Regions from separate parts of the Reyranella sp. genome, predicted to be linked through region 2. Evidence: predicted binding sites of a transcription regulator. Region 2 holds the regulator's gene; each other region holds the start of a gene.
What was found. The regulator LexA, encoded in region 2, represses DNA repair genes until DNA is damaged. The targets are predictions, from matches to a motif close to TGTTCNNNNTGTGTTCNG.

Region 1 (4,210 bases), 2.4 Mb from region 2:
AGGCGGGCGCTCCCCGCTGCCATTCCCGCGGGCGCTGCCCAGCAGCAACGGTCCACCGCCTGCAGGACCTTGGGTCAGCTTGCCGATGATGCGCCGGGCGACATCGCACACGGCATCGACCGCGCCCACCATCTGCTGCTTGCCGACGACGACGTCGTCGAGGAGGCACTCGAGCTGCGCCGTCTGCCCCGGATCGACCAGCGCCGGATCGGCGTCCTTCAACACGCCGAACAGTCTCAACCCATTCTCGGTGGGGACAATGTTCTTGCCCTGGGCGACGAGGAATTCCTGCTTCTTCAGCCCGCCGATGATCTCGGCCCGAGTTGCCGGCGTGCCGATGCCCTTGGCTTCCTTCAGGCGGTCGCGCAGCAGATCGTCGTCCACGAAGCGCCACGCATTCTGCATCGCTTCGATCAGCGTGCCTTCGCTGTAGCGCGGCGGCGGCTTGGTCTCCTTGGTCTCGACCTCCGGATCGCGCAGCCGCGCCGGTTCGCCGTCGCGCATCGCCGGGAGCAATTGCCCACCATCGCCCTTCTCGTCGGCAGGCTGCCATTCCGGAAACGCCGCGCGCCAGCCGAGCTCGAGGGGCTGCCGGCCGGTCGCCTTGAACGGGAAGCCCTTGACGTCGAGCGTGGCGGTGGTCTGGCGATAGCGGAAATCCGGCATGAGCGCGGCGAGATAGGCGCGCGCGATCACGTCGAACAGCTTCTTCTCGTCGATCGACAGGCGCGGCCACACCTCGCGCAGCGTGTCGACCGTGTTGACGTTGGGGATGACGGCATGGTGGCTCGCCCCCTCGAGTCCCTTCTCGTGGAACGTACCGCTCGCGCCCCGGCGAATGAGCGGCGGAACAGGGACGGGAATGTCTCTGAACGATTGGCCGACCTGAAGGCCGGCCACGATCTTCGGCACGTCTGCGATCAGGCTTTCCGGCAGGTAGCGCACTTCGGCGCGGGGATAGGTGATGATCTTCTTGCCTTGGCCGTCATAGAGTTCCTGGGCGACGTCGAGCGTCTTGGCGGCCGACCATCCGAATCGCGTGGAGCACAATTTCTGTAGCGAAGGCAGGTCGTGCAGCTTGGGCGGTCCCTGCCGCTTGTCCTCGACCTTCACGCCGAGCAGGCCCTCGAAGTCCCGCGCCGCCTCGACGACGGCGTCAGCCAGCTCGCGCTTCAGGATCCGCTCCTGCGGCGCATGCCGCATCTTGAACTCCCCGCTGGCGACCTTCGCCGTGGCGACCACCTCGAAGTAGGTGACCGGCACGAAGTTTCGGATCTCGAGCTCGCGCTTGCAGACGATTGCGAGCGTGGGCGTCTTCACGCGACCGACGCCGATCACGCCGCGCGCGCCACGACCCAGAACCACGGTGGCCGTGCGGGTGAGCGAGAGATTGTAGATCTGGTCGGCCTGCCGCCGCGCCACGGCGGCGGCGTACAGGCGAGCGTACTCTGAGTTTGGCCTGGCCTCCTTGAAGGCATCCCGGATGGTTTGGGAATCCTGCGCGGTGAACAGCACCCGCATGACCTCGCCGCGATACTTGTAGTGCTCGAGGATCTCCTGGCCGATCAGCTGGCCTTCGCGATCGCAGTCGGTCGCCAGCCAGACCCGTTTGGCGGTGCGCAGCGCCTCGCGAATCGCCTTCAGCTTGGCGGCCTTGTTGCCACCGATTGCGGGTCGCGTGCCGTACAGCCCATCCGGCTTCAGCAGGATCGGCGACCAGCGCTTCCACTCGGGGACCACGTCCTCCGGCTCGAGCAGATCGATCAGGTGGCCTTCGGCCGGGAGGATGGCGCCGTAACGGCCGCCCACTGCGCCTCGGACGTCCTTTGCCTGGCTGCTCTTCTCCGTGATGACGATTTGATCGGTCATTCCGGTCCTGCAAGAAACGAATTGCAGAAAGGAACATAAATAGAACAACGGCGCGCGACAAGCTTCGGTTCTGGCTCGATGCTCGGAGCGGTAAGGTGATGCCGGATTAGGGAGAGAGCGGTTCATGCGTATTTGCGTGTTTGGGGCGGGCGCGATCGGCGGCAATTTCGCGGCGCGCCTTGCCGATGCCGGCAACGAGGTTTCCGTCGTAGCGCGCGGCCAGCACCTCGAGGCGATCAGGGCCAACGGCCTCACCCTGATCGCGGGCGACAGGAGGATCGTCGCCAAGGTGCAGGCGAGCGACCGGCCGGCCGATCTCGGGCCACAGGACGTCGTGATCTCGACCTTGAAGGCCACCGGCCTCGAGGCGCTCGCTGCGAGCGTCGGGCCGCTGCTCGGTCCTGGGACGGCCGTGGTGTTCGCGCAGAACGGCATCCCGTGGTGGTACGGGCACGGTCTCGGCAAGGCGCGACCGCCGGCCCCCGATCTGTCGCGCCTCGATCCGGGCGGCGCGCTCGCCCGGGCGGTAGGCTACGAGCGCACCCTGGGCGGTGCCATCACCTCACCGAACCACGTCGTCGAGCCGGGCGTGATCGTCAACGAGCAGCCCGACCGCAACACGCTCTGGGTCGGCGAGATCGACGATCGGCAGACGCCGAGGATCGAGGCCCTGCGCAAGGCCCTGATTGCCGCCGGCATCGGTTCGCCCTCGACGCGCGATATCCGTTACGACATCTGGCACAAGCTGATGGCCAACCTCACCGGCTCATCGGTCTGTCTCATCCTGGGGCAACCGGCGACGATCCAGAAGACGCCGATCGTCAATCAACTGGCGCGTCGCGCCCACGCCGAGGCGCTGGCAGTGGCCGCCGCCCACGGCGTCGTGCTCGATGACAGTCCCGAGGTGCGCTACGGACCCAAGCGGGTCTATTTCGACCATCGCCCGTCGATCCTGCAGGACTACGATCTCGGCCGTCCGATGGAGATCGAGGCCATCGTGCGGGCACCGGTCGCCTTCGCTCGCAGCGCGGGCGTGCCGACGCCGACACTGGATGCCATCGAGGCGTTCGCCGTCAGCATGGCCGCGTCGAAAGGCCTTTACGTGCCGTGACGCTCCCGGCCATGAGTGCTCAGCGCGCCATCCCGGTCGCGCCGTCGGGGACGTCGTAAAAGGCCAGGGTCATCGCGACGCTGGTGTAGTGCCCCATCAGCGTGATGACGTCGGTGATGCTGACGTGGCCGAGAGTCTTGACGGCACGGTCGTGAAGACCGCGCGGGATCCAGCGACCGTTGGAGAGCGCGATCGCCATCTCGTAGACGATCTGCTCGCGCTCGTCGTCGAAGGCGGTCGGCATCCCGCAAAGGATCGCGTCGATCTTGGCCGCCGGCAGTCCGGCAGCCTTCGCGATCCGCTCGTGCGCGGACGTCGGATAGGCCGCCCGCCAGTGGCTGGTGATGACGCAGACTGCAATCTCGCGCTCGCGCTCGGTCAGAGAGTAGCCGCCCGGCTGGAAGTGCGCGCCGTACGGACCGGCGACCTTGGCGAGCTTCGGATTGTGCACCCAGATCTTGGTCGGGCCGGGCAGGCGGCCGCGGGCCTCGATCATGGCGTTGTAGCCTGCCTGCTGCTCCGGGGTCATCTTGTCGTACGGAATCTCGGCATAGCGGCCGAAAGTCGGCGTTTCAGACATCGATTTCCTCCCTTTTTGTCGTTGCCCGCGCCGCTCAGATGAACATGTCGAGCTGGTTGTAGTTCTTCAGCACGGCGGCGCGCGTCGTCTCGTTCCACCGGTTCTCGTCCTCATGGCCGGCGAGCGGCCGATAGACGTAGCTCTTCTCCTGCGGGAAGCGCTGGCGGCGCGCGTCGATGGCGATCTGCAGGATGCGCGTGCGCGCATCGATGCGGGCCTGGTCATAGGTCTCGACCGCCCCGGTCAAACGCTTCGTCGTCACGTTCAGCACGCGTCGGCGCGGAAAGAATCCCTCGTTGAGCGTGATGCGCCGGTCGGGCGAGCTGTTGGCGAAGGAGCCGTGCACCAGCTGGCGGTTGGTCACGATCGTGTCGCCGGCGTCGCACAGCATCGGCACCGCCCCTTCGATGCGGTCCGATCCGCTCTCGGCCACCATCCTCTTGATGTCGGCCCTGCCGTGCTTGTGGCTGCCGGGCAGCACCCAGACTCCGTTCCCGGCCGTGCTGGGATAGAGCTGCGTCATGAAGTTGAAGCCGTGCGCGCCCTGGTCCCAATCGGGCGCGTTCCAGTGGGTCGTACCGTCCTGGTGCCAGGCGACCGATGGGCCGAGACCGGGTTCCTTCACGAAGGTCACTTCATTGTAGGGCACG
Region 2 (4,210 bases):
CGCTCTTCCTGTTCGTGACGCACGACGTCGCGCCGCGTGCCATGTCGACCAAGGTGAACGGCTTCATCCAGGCCCAGAACTGGTTCCAGGACTTCTCGCCGATCACGATGAAGTAGGAAACTGTCATCCCGAGCGCAGCGAGGGATCCTTACCCGCTCCAGAAGGATCCCTCGCTGTGCTCGGGATGACAGACCTTATCCCTTCGCCTTGATTACCTTCGGATACATCACCGAATCGCCGTGAGTGGCCATGTAAGCCATCTCCTCGTCGGTGACGGTTTCCGGCGTCCTGCCGTTGGCCGCGCACAGCATCTCGACGATGATGTTGCGCTTGATCTCGCTCACCAGCACGCAGGTGCGGTGATAGGCCTCCGACACGGTGCGGCCGAGCACCGTGAAGCCGTGGCGCTTCATGATGATGCAGTTGGTGTCCTGGATGAACTCCTTGATCGGTCCGACATCCTCTTCGACGTTGATGCTGGCCGGCAGGTAGTGTGCGGGCTTCTGCATCAGGTAGCCGTAGGTCAGGCTGTACGAGTTGATCTTTTCATAGCCCGCCGCCATGAAGGCGATCATCTCGTCGTGGTGGAGATGGATCACCGCGTTGACGTCCGGCCGCAGGCGCAGGATCTCGCGGTTCATCTGGTGGCCGACGGTGGTCGCGCGTTCGCCGGCCAGGATCCGGCCATAGGGGATGTCGGTGATGACGAGGTCGTCAGCCTCGACTTCCTCGAGGCTGATGCCCTGGGGCTTTGCGTAGCACACGCCGTCGGAATGGTTGGGATGGGCGACGCGGATCACCATGCCGCCGACGCTGCTGTTGACCAGGCCGCGGTTGGCGATCCGGTGAGCGTAGGTGACGTAGTCCTTCACAACCTTCGGATCGAACGAGACGCTCGGGTCGGGCGTCAGCTCGTTGACGCGAAAGGCGAGGGCGGGGCTGCCATCCATCATGATCGGGCTCCTATTCGGGCTTGATGCCGAGGCGATCGGCGAGGTCGCGCCACTGCTTCGTCTCGCGCGCCATGGTCGCGCCGAAATCGGCCGGCGTCGACACCACCGGCTCGACATCGATCGCGCGCAGCCTGCCGCGGCCGGGATCGGCGAGCAGCGCCTGTGCCAGGATCTTCTGGACGCGCTCGGCGATCTCTGGCGGCAGGCCGGGCGGCGCCACGATGCAGTACCAGAACACGTCCTGGAAATTCCTCACGCCGAGGCTGTCGAAGGTCGGCACGTTCGGCACCGCAGCCGACGGTCGTGTGACCGCGAAACCGGTCAGGCGGTTCTCACGCACCAGCCCGGCCGAGCCCGAGGGATTGTCGAGCATCACCGCGACGGTGCCGTTCATCAGGTCGGGATAGACCGCGGCCGCGCCCTTGTACGGCGCATCGATCATCTTGAGGCCGGCGATCTGCTCGAACTGGCGCGTCAACAGATAGCCCAGCGTCGAGGGGCCGAGCGAGGCGCAGGCGACCTTGCCGGGCTGTGCCCTGGTGTTGGCGATGAAGGTCGGGAGGTCCTTGGCGCCGGCGGCCGGTCCCCCGATCAGAATGTAGGATGTCGTGCCGATCATCGTGACCGCTGTGAAGGACTTCACCGGATCGTAGGGCAGGTCCTTGCGGAACACCGGCGCGGCGGCATGGCTGCTCGAGGTCGCGATACCGAACGTGTAGCCGTCGGGTGCGGCTTTGGCGACGATGTCGCTACCGATCGTCCCGCCGGCACCCGGCTTGTTCTCGATGACGATGGGCTGCCCAAGTGCCTCCGAGAGGTACTGCATGGCAATCCGTCCCGTGGCGTCGGTGCCCCCTCCGGGCGGCAAGGCGACGATGCAGCGGATCGGTCGGCTTGGCCAGGTGTCGGCGCGCGCGATGGCCGGAGCGGCGAGGGCGGCAGCCGCGCCCGTCAAAAGGAGACGACGCGTATATTCGGTCATGGACACGTTTGAACACGTGTCTCGCGGAGGCGCAACGGGTGCGCTGGGAGCGCGGCTCTCCAGAGCCGCTCATGATCATGGCGGCTCTGGAGAGCCGCGCTCCCAGCATTAATGATAACGGCGATAGAGGCCCGCGAGGCGACCCTGGATCTTGACCCGGTCGGGTCCGAAGATGCGGGTTTCGTAGGCGGCATTGGCTGGCTCGAGCGCGATCGAGGCGCCCTTCTTGCGCAGGCGCTTGAGCGTCGCCTCGCTGTCGTCGATCAAGGCGACGACGATCTCGCCCGACTCGGCCGAGTCGGCGCTGCGGATGATGGCGATGTCGCCGTTCTGGATGCCGGCCTCGACCATCGAATCGCCTTGCACCTCGAGGCAATAGTGCGCGCCCGAACCGAGCAGCGAGACCGGCACGTCGACGGTGGTGGAATTGTCGCGCAGCGCCTCGATCGGCGTGCCGGCGGCGATCCGGCCGTAGAGCGGCAGGCTGAGCGCCTGCGCCTCATTGGCCGCCAGAATGGCGCCGGCCAGCGGCATCCGCTCGCCGCGCACGATCTGCGGCACGAACCCTTCGCGTGGCTCGGCCATGCCGCGGCGCGAGTCGAGCAGCGGCGTGACGTTGGACGCCGGCATGGCAGCCGCCTCCGGCAGCTTCAACACCTGCAGCGCGCGCGCACGATGCGGCAGGCGGCGCAGGAAGCCGCGCTCCTCCAGCCCGGTGATCAGGCGGTGGATGCCGGACTTCGACTTGAGCCGCAGCGCCTCCTTCATCTCGTCGAACGACGGCGAAACGCCGCCCTCGTTGAGGCGCTTGTTGATGAACAGGAGCAATTCGTTTTGTTTGCGGGTTAGCACCGTCTTCTCCCCGGAACGCTTACCAGATTTCGGAACAAATCCCGAAACCCGACACATGTTCTAGTTTAGTTCTGGGGATTGGTCAACTTTTCCCAGGAACACTGGGGATCAATAGCCACCGGGGAGAACAGAAAGATCCACAATCCGCACGGTGTCACCGGCCTTCTTGGCCGGATCGTGCGGTGGTCGGATGAGCAGGGCGTTGCACCATGCCAGGACCGACAGCATCGAGCTGTCCTGCACCTTGTGGGGCTCGACGGTCAGGCTGCCGTCGGGCTGACGTGTCGCCAGGGAGCGGACGTAGTCCTGCCGTTGGTCGTTGGCCTTGACGTCGACCGCGAGGCGCGCCGGGACGGTCGCCGGCAAGTCACCGGCCTGGCCCATCATCCGCTCCATCGCGGGTTTCAGGAACAGCAGCGAACAGACCATGGTCGAGACCGGGTTGCCCGGCAGGCCGAGCACGCGGGCGCGGTCCCTGGCGGCGAACATCAGCGGTTTGCCGGGGCGCATCGCGATCTTCCAGAAATCCATCGCGAAGCCCTGCGCCATCAGCGCGTCCTGCACCAGATCGTGATCGCCGACCGAGGCGCCGCCGAGTGTGATCAGGATGTCGTGCTGCGTGCCGGCGGCGATGCGGTCCTGGATCAGTGCCGCGTCGTCGCGTGCGATGTCGAACAGGGTCGGGTCGCCGCCCCAGCCTTTCACCAGGGCCGCCACGGCGATGCCGGAGGAGGAGACGATCTGGTTGCGGCCGACCGGCTCGCCCGGCATCACCAGCTCGTCGCCAGTCGAGAGGATCGCCACCCGCGGCTTCCTGTGCACCGTGAGCCACGGCAGGTTCATCGCCGCGGCGAGGCCCACGTCGCGCGTGGTGAGCGTGCGGCCGGCCGCCAGTGGCGACTCCCCGGCACTGAAGTCGAGGCCGGCCTTGCGGACGTGCCGGCCGGGGATCGGCGCTTCGAGAATGGTGATCCTGTCGCCGTTGGCCTGGGTGTCTTCCTGGATGACGATCGAATCCGCCCCCATCGGCAGCGGGCCGCCGGTGAAGATGCGGACGGTTTCGCCGGGCTTCAGCGCGTGATCGTACGACCCGCCGGCGGCCGCTTCACCGACCAGGGTGAGCGTCGTCGGCGCGGCCGGCACGTCCTCGCCGCGCACGGCGTAGCCGTCCATCGCCGAGAGAGCGGCGGGCGGCTGGGTGAGGCGGGCCGTCGGCGCGACCGCCAGCACGCGGCCGGCCGCGTCGGCGATCGACACCATCTCGGCGGGCAGGGGGGAGGAGAAGGCCGCGATCACGCGGGCATGGGCTTCCTTGACGCTCAGCATGGCGCACCTACGCTTATCAAAGCAAAATTGTCATCCCGAGCGGAGCGAGGGATCTTTAAAGCCAAGAGCAAAGATCCCTCGCTCCGCTCGGGATGAC
Region 3 (4,210 bases), 900 kb from region 2:
CCTCAACATGCTGATCGCCTGGCTGCTCGAGCGCGCGGGCGTGCATTATCTGCTGATCAGCCTCGCGGTCCTCGTCGTCGTTCCAATGTTCAATTTCGCAGGGCACCGCCTCATCACCTTCGCCCGGCCGGGTTGAGCGGCTATGATTGCGGCGTAAAAGCATCGGAGGAACGCCCGTGGACGCCCAGCAAATTTCCGCCATCGCCGACGAGATTGCCGCCGGCCGGCGCACCAGGAAGGTGATGGACATCGCCGCGGCGTGCTCCGGCCTGTCCGAGGCGGACGCCTACAAGGTCCAGTTCGCCGTGCACGACAAGCTGACCGCGGGCGGCGCCGACAAGATGGCCGGCTGGAAGATCGCGCTCACCCTGCCGGCGCAATACGAGCCGCTCCGGCTGTCCGGCCCGGTCTTTGCCGGCATCTACCAGAGCGGCATCCGCCAGAGCGGCGCGGTGTTCGAATCGGGCTATCCGATCAAGCCCGGCATCGAGCCCGAGCTGGTCGCGCGCATGGCCAAGGATGCGCCCGCCGGTGCGGCGCCCTACACTGCCGACAGCATCCGCGCCTATGTCGCCAACCTCTATTGCGGCATGGAGCTGGTCGACAACCGCTATGCCGACGTCACCAAGATGACCGGGCCCGCCCGCATCGCCGACGACGTGCTGCAGGCGGCTTGCGTGGTCGGCACCGAGATCCCGGGGTGGCAGAAGCTCGACTTCCCCAACCTCAAGGGCCGCTCGCTGCTCGACGGCAAGCAGCTCGCCTCGGGTGCCGGCACGGCCGTGATGGGCAGCGCGCTGATCTCGCTCGCCTGGCTCGCGAACGCGCTCAACAAGCACGGCATGCACCTCAAGGCTGGCGACCTTATCCTCACCGGGTCGGTCCATCCGCCGGCCTTCCTGCCCGGTACCGGTGTAGCGCGGACGGAATTCGAGGGGCTGGGCGGGACGGAGATCACGATCGGGTAGGGAACAGGCGCGGCAACGCTCGAGTGCCCTGTGCCGGCAGGCGCTGGCGCCAGACGCGCGCCGGCGAGCTGGCGGGTTGCGTTCGCCGTCCCTCTCGACGAAAGTCGGGGAATGACCCGCGTCCTCTCTCACGCCCTCTATGTCCTGTCGGCGCTCCTTCTCCTGGCGGCAACGGAAGCCGCCGCGCAGCGCATGGTCAGCGTGTCCCGCGACGATGTGAACCTGCGCTCGGGAGCCGGAACGCAGCATCCTGCCGAGTGGAAGCTGGGATCGGGCTTTCCGCTCAAGGTCGTCGGCAACCGGGGAAGCTGGCTGAAGGTGACCGACTTCGAGAACGATACCGGCTGGATCTACCGTCCGCTCACCAATCAGACGCCGCATCACGTCGTGAAGGCCAAAATCGCCAACATGCGCAGCGGGCCGTCGATGAGCAGCCGGATCGTCGCCAAGCTCGCCTACGGCGACGTGCTGAAGACGCTCACGCACAGTGGCGACTGGGTCAAGCTGCAGCGCGAGGGCGGCCTCCGCGGCTGGGTGGCGCGACGCCTGCTGTGGGGCTGGTAAGCCTCGGACCCCGGCCCCGCGCCGCCCTCGTTCTTTGCCGTCGATGACAATCCCCATTCTGGGGTTGTTTTGTATCGAAAAGAACATATAGTGAACATGCACGCAGGAGAGACCCATGCAGCACATGTTCGCAACGTCGTTCGCGGGACAGGAAAAGCCGCCGGCCCTGATGATGCGCCGGCTTCGGCGGCGACAGGAGGCCTTGGTTGGCCGGCCGAGAGGACGGCTGTTTCTCGCGGTGCTGCCGGATGCCGAAACGTCTGCGCGCATCGCCCAGACGGCGCGCCACCTCCGCATCAGCCATGGGCTCGCCGGCAAGCCGCTGCCGCCGGAGAACTTCCACGTTGCGTTGTGCCGGATCGACGAAGGGGTCGATCTTTCGCTCGGGAGGATCGAGTCCGTGAAGGAGCGCGTCGCGCGCATCGTGATGCCGTCGTTCGCGGTCGGTTTCGATCGCGCGGAGAGCTTTCGGAATGGCGCACTCGTCCTGCGTGGCGAAGACGGGGTGATGGGCCTCGATATCCTTCAACAGCGGTTGAGCGACGTGCTCGACGGCCGGCCGGGTACGGCGCGGCCCTTCACGCCGCACGTCACCTTGTTGCGCGACGCCCATCTCGTACCCGAGCAGCGGATCGAGCCGATCGAGTGGACGGTTCGCGAGCTTGTGCTCATGCACAGCATGATTGGCCGCATGGCGCCCCGCCAACTTGCCCGCTGGTCTCTCGGCGAGGGCTGAGGGGGCGACCTCGAACGACGGATCTCTTTCTTGCGGCTGCGCGCTTGTCCTGCCGGTTGAAATCGTAGGACGGCTCGCTCGACGGGAAATTCACCGAGCCCGCGCAAAGCTGCTGCAGCGGTTGCCCGCTTGACCATCGTGGCTGCTCCCGTACCATCCGCGGCCGAACAATCATTCGTTTCCGGAGTACCCGCATGCCGGTCATCAACCGCATCGCCTCGTATCACAAGGACATGACCGCGTGGCGGCACGACATCCACAGCCATCCCGAGACCGCCTTCGAGGAGGTGCGGACGGCCGACGTGGTCGCGGCCAAGCTCGAATCCTTCGGCATCGAGGTTCATCGCGGGCTGGCAAAGACCGGCGTGGTCGGCGTGCTGCGCTCGGGCAAGTCGGGCCGCGCCATCGGGCTGCGCGCCGACATGGACGCGCTCGACGTGCACGAGACCAATTCCTTCGATCACAAGTCGACGATCCCCGGAAAGATGCATGCCTGCGGCCATGACGGCCACACGGTGATGCTGCTGGGCGCCGCCAAGTATCTCGCCGAGACCAGGAATTTCGACGGCACGGTCTATTTCATCTTCCAGCCGGCCGAGGAGAACGAGGGCGGCGGCCGGGTGATGGTCGAGGAGGGGCTGTTCGAGAAGTTCCCGGTCGAGGGCGTCTACGGCATGCACAATATCCCGGGCATGCCGATCGGCCGTTTCGCCGTCCGCCCGGGCCCGATGATGGCCGCCTACGACATCTTCGAGATCGTGGTGAAGGGCGTCGGCGCGCACGGCGCGATGCCCCATCATGGCATCGACCCGGTCGTGATCGGCGCCCACATCGTGACCGCGCTGCAGTCGATCGTGGCGCGCAACATCGATCCGATGGACACCGCCGTCGTATCGACGACCCAGATTCATTCCGGCGACACCTGGAACGTGATCCCGCAGGAATGCACGCTGCGCGGCACCGTCCGCACCTTCAAGAAGCCGGTGCAGGATATGATCGAGGCGCGGATCGAGAAGATCGCGCGTAACGTTGCGGCGGGCTTCGGCGCGGAGGTCAGCAAGTGGCGCTACGAGCGGCGCTACCCCGCGACCGTCAACAGCGCGAAGGAGACCGAGTTCGCCGCGCACGCTGCCTCGGCGCTGGTCGGGACCGAGAACGTCAACCGCAACCCGACGCCCGCCATGGGCAGCGAGGACTTCGCCTGGATGCTGCTGAAGCGGCCGGGATGCTACATCTGGATCGGCAACGGCGACGGCGCCGGCTCGTGCATGGTCCATAACCCGGGCTACGACTTCAACGACGAGATCCTGCCGATCGGCGCGTCCTACTGGGCGACGCTGGTCGAGCAGCAGCTCGCGCGCCAGGCCCTGCCGCAAGCCGCGGAGTAACCCGTCCGTCCATCGCTGTGGCCGGACATCCTTATGCGGGCCAGCGTATCGGGCTCGCGACCATGCACGAGAAGGAGCGGGCCTTGGCGCCCCCCTTCCGCCGCGTGCTGGGCGCGGAACTCGTCGTGCCGGCGCTCGACACCGACAGGCTCGGCACTTTCTCCGGCGAGGTGCCCCGGCCCGACGCGCTGGTCGAGACCGCGCTGCTCAAGGCCGACATGCTGTTCGAGGCGATGCCCGGCCTCGATTGCGCGCTCGCCAGCGAAGGCAGCTACGGGCCGATCGACCGGGTGCCGCTCAATCCCGGCGGCGTCGAGCTGCTCGCCTTCGTCGACCGCACGCGCGGCATCCGCCACGTCGAGACGCTGCCGACGCACCGCACGAGCTGGCGGCTGCAGCGTTTCGCGGCCGGCGATCCCGCGCGCCTGCGGGCATTGACGGAGATGGGCTTCCCGGCGTTCGGGGTGTTCGTGGTCTGCAGCAGCGACATGAGCCAGCCGATCAAGGGGCTGGCGACCGTCGAGGCGGTGATCGAGGCGATGGACCGCGAGGCG
Region 4 (4,210 bases), 1.1 Mb from region 2:
GAAGCCGAACGAGTTCTCGTTGTACATTCGGATGTGGTTGCGACCGTCGACATTGACGTCGCCGATCACGAAGATGTCGCCGTCCTCCGTCGCCAGCACGGGCGCGTAGAAGCCTGACCCGGTCGACACCGTCCACTCGAAGCCCTGATCGAAGTAGCCCCGCCCGCCCGACGCTTCGAAGCCCGGATCCCAATTGGCCTGCACGGCTGCGCGGAAAGTATCCGTGTCGCCGTAAGCCACGCCTCCCACGCTCCAGTCGCCAGTCGACGGATTCACATCGATCTGCACGAAGTGAATCGTGTTCCAGTTCCAACAGCTGCCCTTGGCCTCGACAAAGACTTGCGTGCCTTGCGTCAGGTAGGTCCAGGGCTGATTGTAATCGCGCTGGCTGCCGGCAAGGTTTGCAAACTCCGACAGCTGATTGTCGACCATGGCAATGATGTCGAGCGTGCCGAACGCGCCGTTCACCGACACCGAGCGGTAGGCAGGGACCGAGACGTGCACGTCGATCTGCACGTCCGGCAGCAACTCGATGACATTGTCGCCGGTTTGCACGGCGAAGTGGAGCTGCTGGCCGACCGGCAGGTAAACCGACTGGATTCCGCCGGACAAGAGGAGATCGACGTCGCTGTCGGGGTCCGGCTCCGCCCATCCGACCTGGGCGAGCACCGCGTCATCGAGGTTGGTGGTGATCTGCCCGTCGCGGCCGATCATGTTGCCTCTGGCGTCGGTGGCGTACGTCAGTACGGTGCCGTTGGGCATGGTCGAGCCCGTTGCCATCAGCTGCACCCAATTGCCGCCGGTATCCCCGTTGCCCGGTTCGAGCTCCAGATAGCTGCCCACGGGGCTCGCGAAGTCGAGTTTCGTCAGGTTGACCGTGAATTGAAGGGCCTCGCTGACATCCGCGACCGGCGCCGCAAATTCCGCGTCGCTCGCCAGGTACTCGGCCATGGTGACCGAATAGGTACCATTGCCGAATGACGACGCAGGCGTCATCCACTTGCCGTCGATGTCGGCGGCCACCGAGATCGGCGCATGCCAGGTGAAGCCGCTCGGCGAGAAGGCGATCTGCGCGACGTTCAGGCTGCCGACCTTGTTGGTGTCGCCGGCGCCAACATCGATCGGGCCCTCGGGATTTGCGGCATTGAAGTCGACCCACGACTGATCGGACCCCCACCAGCCGAACGCCAGATCTCCTCTGGTGACGTCGCCCAGCAAGCTGTTCGGGGTGTTGTAGTTGTAGGTGGCGCTGAAGCCGTTCCAATTGGTGAACGTCGTTCCCGAAATGGTACCAAGGACCGGTGCGTTCGGCGGCACCAAGGTCTCTGCGGGCATGATCAACGGTTGCGGTGAAGAGCCCGTAGACAGCAGGCTGCTGTTCAAGGCGGCGATGCCGTCGATCGCAGGTGTTCCCGGACGATCGACCCCGCCCTGATCGTAAAAGGAATCCGCGAGGTCCGCGCTAGCGGCGTTCGCGTAGGGATTGCGTCTTCGCGAGGCCGTGCCCTTCGAGATCCAGAGGCGCGGGTTCGGAGTGATCGTAGATGCCGCCGCCATGAGCCTCCCATGCTACCGTCGAACCAGCAAAACCGGCCCGTTAGCCTATCGAGGCTGACGTCCCGATCAACATTCAAGCCCGCATTTCTCGGCGCAAGGATCCATCGCACCGCAAGACGAGGCCCAATTCCCAGCACATAGTCACTTTTGCTTGGGAACATACCTAGAACTTGTGTCAATAAATTTATGTAGTTCAGTGACTTGTTTACTTGCTTGCTGATTGGAACAAAGTAGGTACATTTGCGTTATTCCCGGCGGACTTATCCGCATTGCTGCTTTCGGGGCAGGCGTGGGACAAACAGGAGGGTGCCAATGTCGGCGATGCTGAAAGTGGTCGAGAAGGAAGGCATGGAGAACAAGAACAAAGCCCTCGATGCAGCGCTGGCTCAGATCGAGCGCGCCTTCGGCAAGGGCTCCATCATGAAGCTCGGCCAGCGCGAGGCGCTGGAGATCGAATCGATCTCGACCGGCTCGCTCGGCCTCGACATCGCGCTCGGCATCGGCGGCCTGCCCAAGGGCCGCATCGTCGAGATCTACGGTCCCGAAAGCTCGGGCAAGACGACCTTGGCGCTGCATGTCATCGCCGAAGCCCAGAAGAAGGGCGGCACCTGCGCCTTCGTCGACGCCGAGCATGCGCTCGATCCGGGCTACGCCAGGAAGCTCGGGGTCGACATTGGCAACCTGCTGATCTCCCAGCCCGACGCCGGCGAGCAGGCGCTCGAGATCGCCGACACGCTGGTCCGCTCCGGGGCGATCGACGTGCTGGTGATCGACTCGGTCGCAGCCCTGGTGCCGCGCGCCGAGCTGGAAGGCGAGATGGGCGATTCGCTGCCCGGCCTGCAGGCCCGCCTGATGAGCCAGGCGCTGCGCAAGCTCACCGCCTCGATCTCCAAGTCGAACACGCTGGTGATCTTCATCAACCAGATCCGCATGAAGATCGGCGTGATGTTCGGCAGCCCCGAGACCACGACCGGCGGCAATGCGCTCAAGTTCTACGCCTCGGTTCGTCTCGACATCCGCCGCATCGGCGCGCTCAAGAACGGCGAGGACATGGTCGGCAACCAGACCCGCGTGAAGGTGGTGAAGAACAAGGTGGCGCCGCCGTTCAAGGTCGTCGAGTTCGACATCATGTACGGCGGGGGCATCTCCAAGGTCGGCGAGCTGATCGACCTTGGTGACAAGGCCGGCGTGGTCGAGAAATCGGGCTCCTGGTATTCCTACGATGGCCAGCGCATCGGCCAGGGCCGCGAGAACGCCAAGAATTACCTGCGCGAGCATCCCGAGGTGGCCGCCGCCATCGAGAACAAGGTCCGCGAGAACGCCGGTATCCTCGCCGCCGTCCTCGACGGCTCGAAGGATACCGACGACGAAGAGGAATAGCGCTCACGCCCCGAGCGCGCACCAGAAGACAGGACTCTCCCCTGATCTTCGGTTCCGGCGGTGCTGCCCCACGCAGCACCGCCGTTTTTCATGGCAGCGCGCCATGAACGAGAAGCACCTGTTTCTCAGCCCTTGAGGCTCGTGAGGCCTTTCAGGAAGCGCTGCACCCACTCCGTTCCCGGCCGGCGCTTGCCGTCGCCGGGCCGGGTGCGGCTCCAGGCCATCAGCATCGCGAGCGGGAACCAGTCGTCACCTTCATCCTGCAGTCGCCGCGCGGCGAGCGAAAGTTTCGGCACCGGCACCGGCGTCACGCCATCCTGTGCCGGCCCGGCGCACAGCTCGGCGGGCGAGGTGACGAGATACTCGCGGCAGACCAGAGGCCGGTCGCGATGGATCGAGCAGCTCTCCTCCTCGAGGAACGGGCAGGGCACGCCGAGCGCGAAATAGGCGACGGAGAGTTCGCGATCGCTCCGGCCGCCGCGCTCGGCCGATCCGCCCCCGGCCAATCCCGCGCCGGCGATCGCGGCCTCGGCCGCCGCGAAGCGGGCGCGCACCGCCTTGCGCCGCTCCTTGGGCATCGCCTCGACCAGCGCGAGCAAGGCTTCACCCTCCGTGCGCGAGATCGGCACGAGCTGGCGGCAGCAGGCGCCGCAGCCCTTGCGGCAGGAAATCTCCCGGCCGGCCTCCGCCGCACCGACCACCTCGTTCACCAGCCCTTGCAGCGCCGGCAGCACGGAAGTCGCCGGCACGGCGGCATTGGGCACCGTGAGCGGATGGGCGATGGCGAGATCGCCGACCTTGAGCCTGAGCGTGGCGGTGGAGTGGCCGGAGTCGGCCATGAACCGGTGTTCCCCCGTTGTGGACTAATCCGCCGCGCGCACGCTACAAAGATCACATCATGGCAAGCGTCAGCGACATCCGTCGCACATTCCTAGAATACTTCCGCAAGAACAGCCACGAGGTTGTCGCCTCGAGCCCGCTGGTGCCGCGCAACGACCCCACGTTGATGTTCACCAACGCCGGCATGGTGCAGTTCAAGAACGTTTTCACGGGGCTCGAGAAGCGGCCGTACACGCGCGCCTCGACGTCGCAGAAGTGCGTCCGCGCCGGCGGCAAGCACAACGACCTCGAGAATGTCGGCTACACCGCGCGCCACCACACCTTCTTCGAGATGCTGGGCAACTTCTCGTTCGGCGACTATTTCAAGGAACACGCCATCGAGCTGGCGTGGAACCTGATCACGCGCGAGTACGGCCTGACGAAGGACAAGCTG

Region 1: a site for LexA is predicted at 1,899-1,916, ahead of ACQY8M_RS36520 (type IA DNA topoisomerase). Genes of this name have one in related genera too.
Region 3: a site for LexA is predicted at 1,612-1,629, ahead of ACQY8M_RS29020 (2'-5' RNA ligase family protein). Genes of this name have one in related genera too.
Region 4: a site for LexA is predicted at 1,711-1,728, ahead of recA (recombinase RecA). Genes of this name have one in related genera too.

The regions. Positions count from the first base shown of each region.
Region 1 is NZ_OZ257242.1:7,482,632-7,486,841, reverse strand. It holds gene ACQY8M_RS36520 (type IA DNA topoisomerase) at 1-1,869, opposite strand, end outside; gene ACQY8M_RS36515 (ketopantoate reductase family protein) at 1,994-2,980, shown strand; gene ACQY8M_RS36510 (carboxymuconolactone decarboxylase family protein) at 3,000-3,560, opposite strand; gene ACQY8M_RS36505 (phytanoyl-CoA dioxygenase family protein) at 3,595-4,210, opposite strand, start outside.
Region 2 is NZ_OZ257242.1:5,052,409-5,056,618, forward strand. It holds gene ACQY8M_RS24595 (ABC transporter substrate-binding protein) at 1-116, shown strand, start outside; gene ACQY8M_RS24600 (class II aldolase/adducin family protein) at 195-953, opposite strand; gene ACQY8M_RS24605 (Bug family tripartite tricarboxylate transporter substrate binding protein) at 964-1,935, opposite strand; gene lexA (transcriptional repressor LexA) at 2,044-2,787, opposite strand; gene ACQY8M_RS24615 (molybdopterin molybdotransferase MoeA) at 2,896-4,113, opposite strand.
Region 3 is NZ_OZ257242.1:5,950,497-5,954,706, reverse strand. It holds gene ACQY8M_RS29035 (GtrA family protein) at 1-136, shown strand, start outside; gene ACQY8M_RS29030 (2-keto-4-pentenoate hydratase) at 177-968, shown strand; gene ACQY8M_RS29025 (SH3 domain-containing protein) at 1,080-1,532, shown strand; gene ACQY8M_RS29020 (2'-5' RNA ligase family protein) at 1,648-2,268, shown strand; gene ACQY8M_RS29015 (M20 aminoacylase family protein) at 2,463-3,656, shown strand; gene ACQY8M_RS29010 (DUF6671 family protein) at 3,740-4,210, shown strand, end outside.
Region 4 is NZ_OZ257242.1:6,156,588-6,160,797, reverse strand. It holds gene ACQY8M_RS29960 (hypothetical protein) at 1-1,335, opposite strand, end outside; gene recA (recombinase RecA) at 1,870-2,937, shown strand; gene ACQY8M_RS29950 (YkgJ family cysteine cluster protein) at 3,063-3,776, opposite strand; gene alaS (alanine--tRNA ligase) at 3,836-4,210, shown strand, end outside.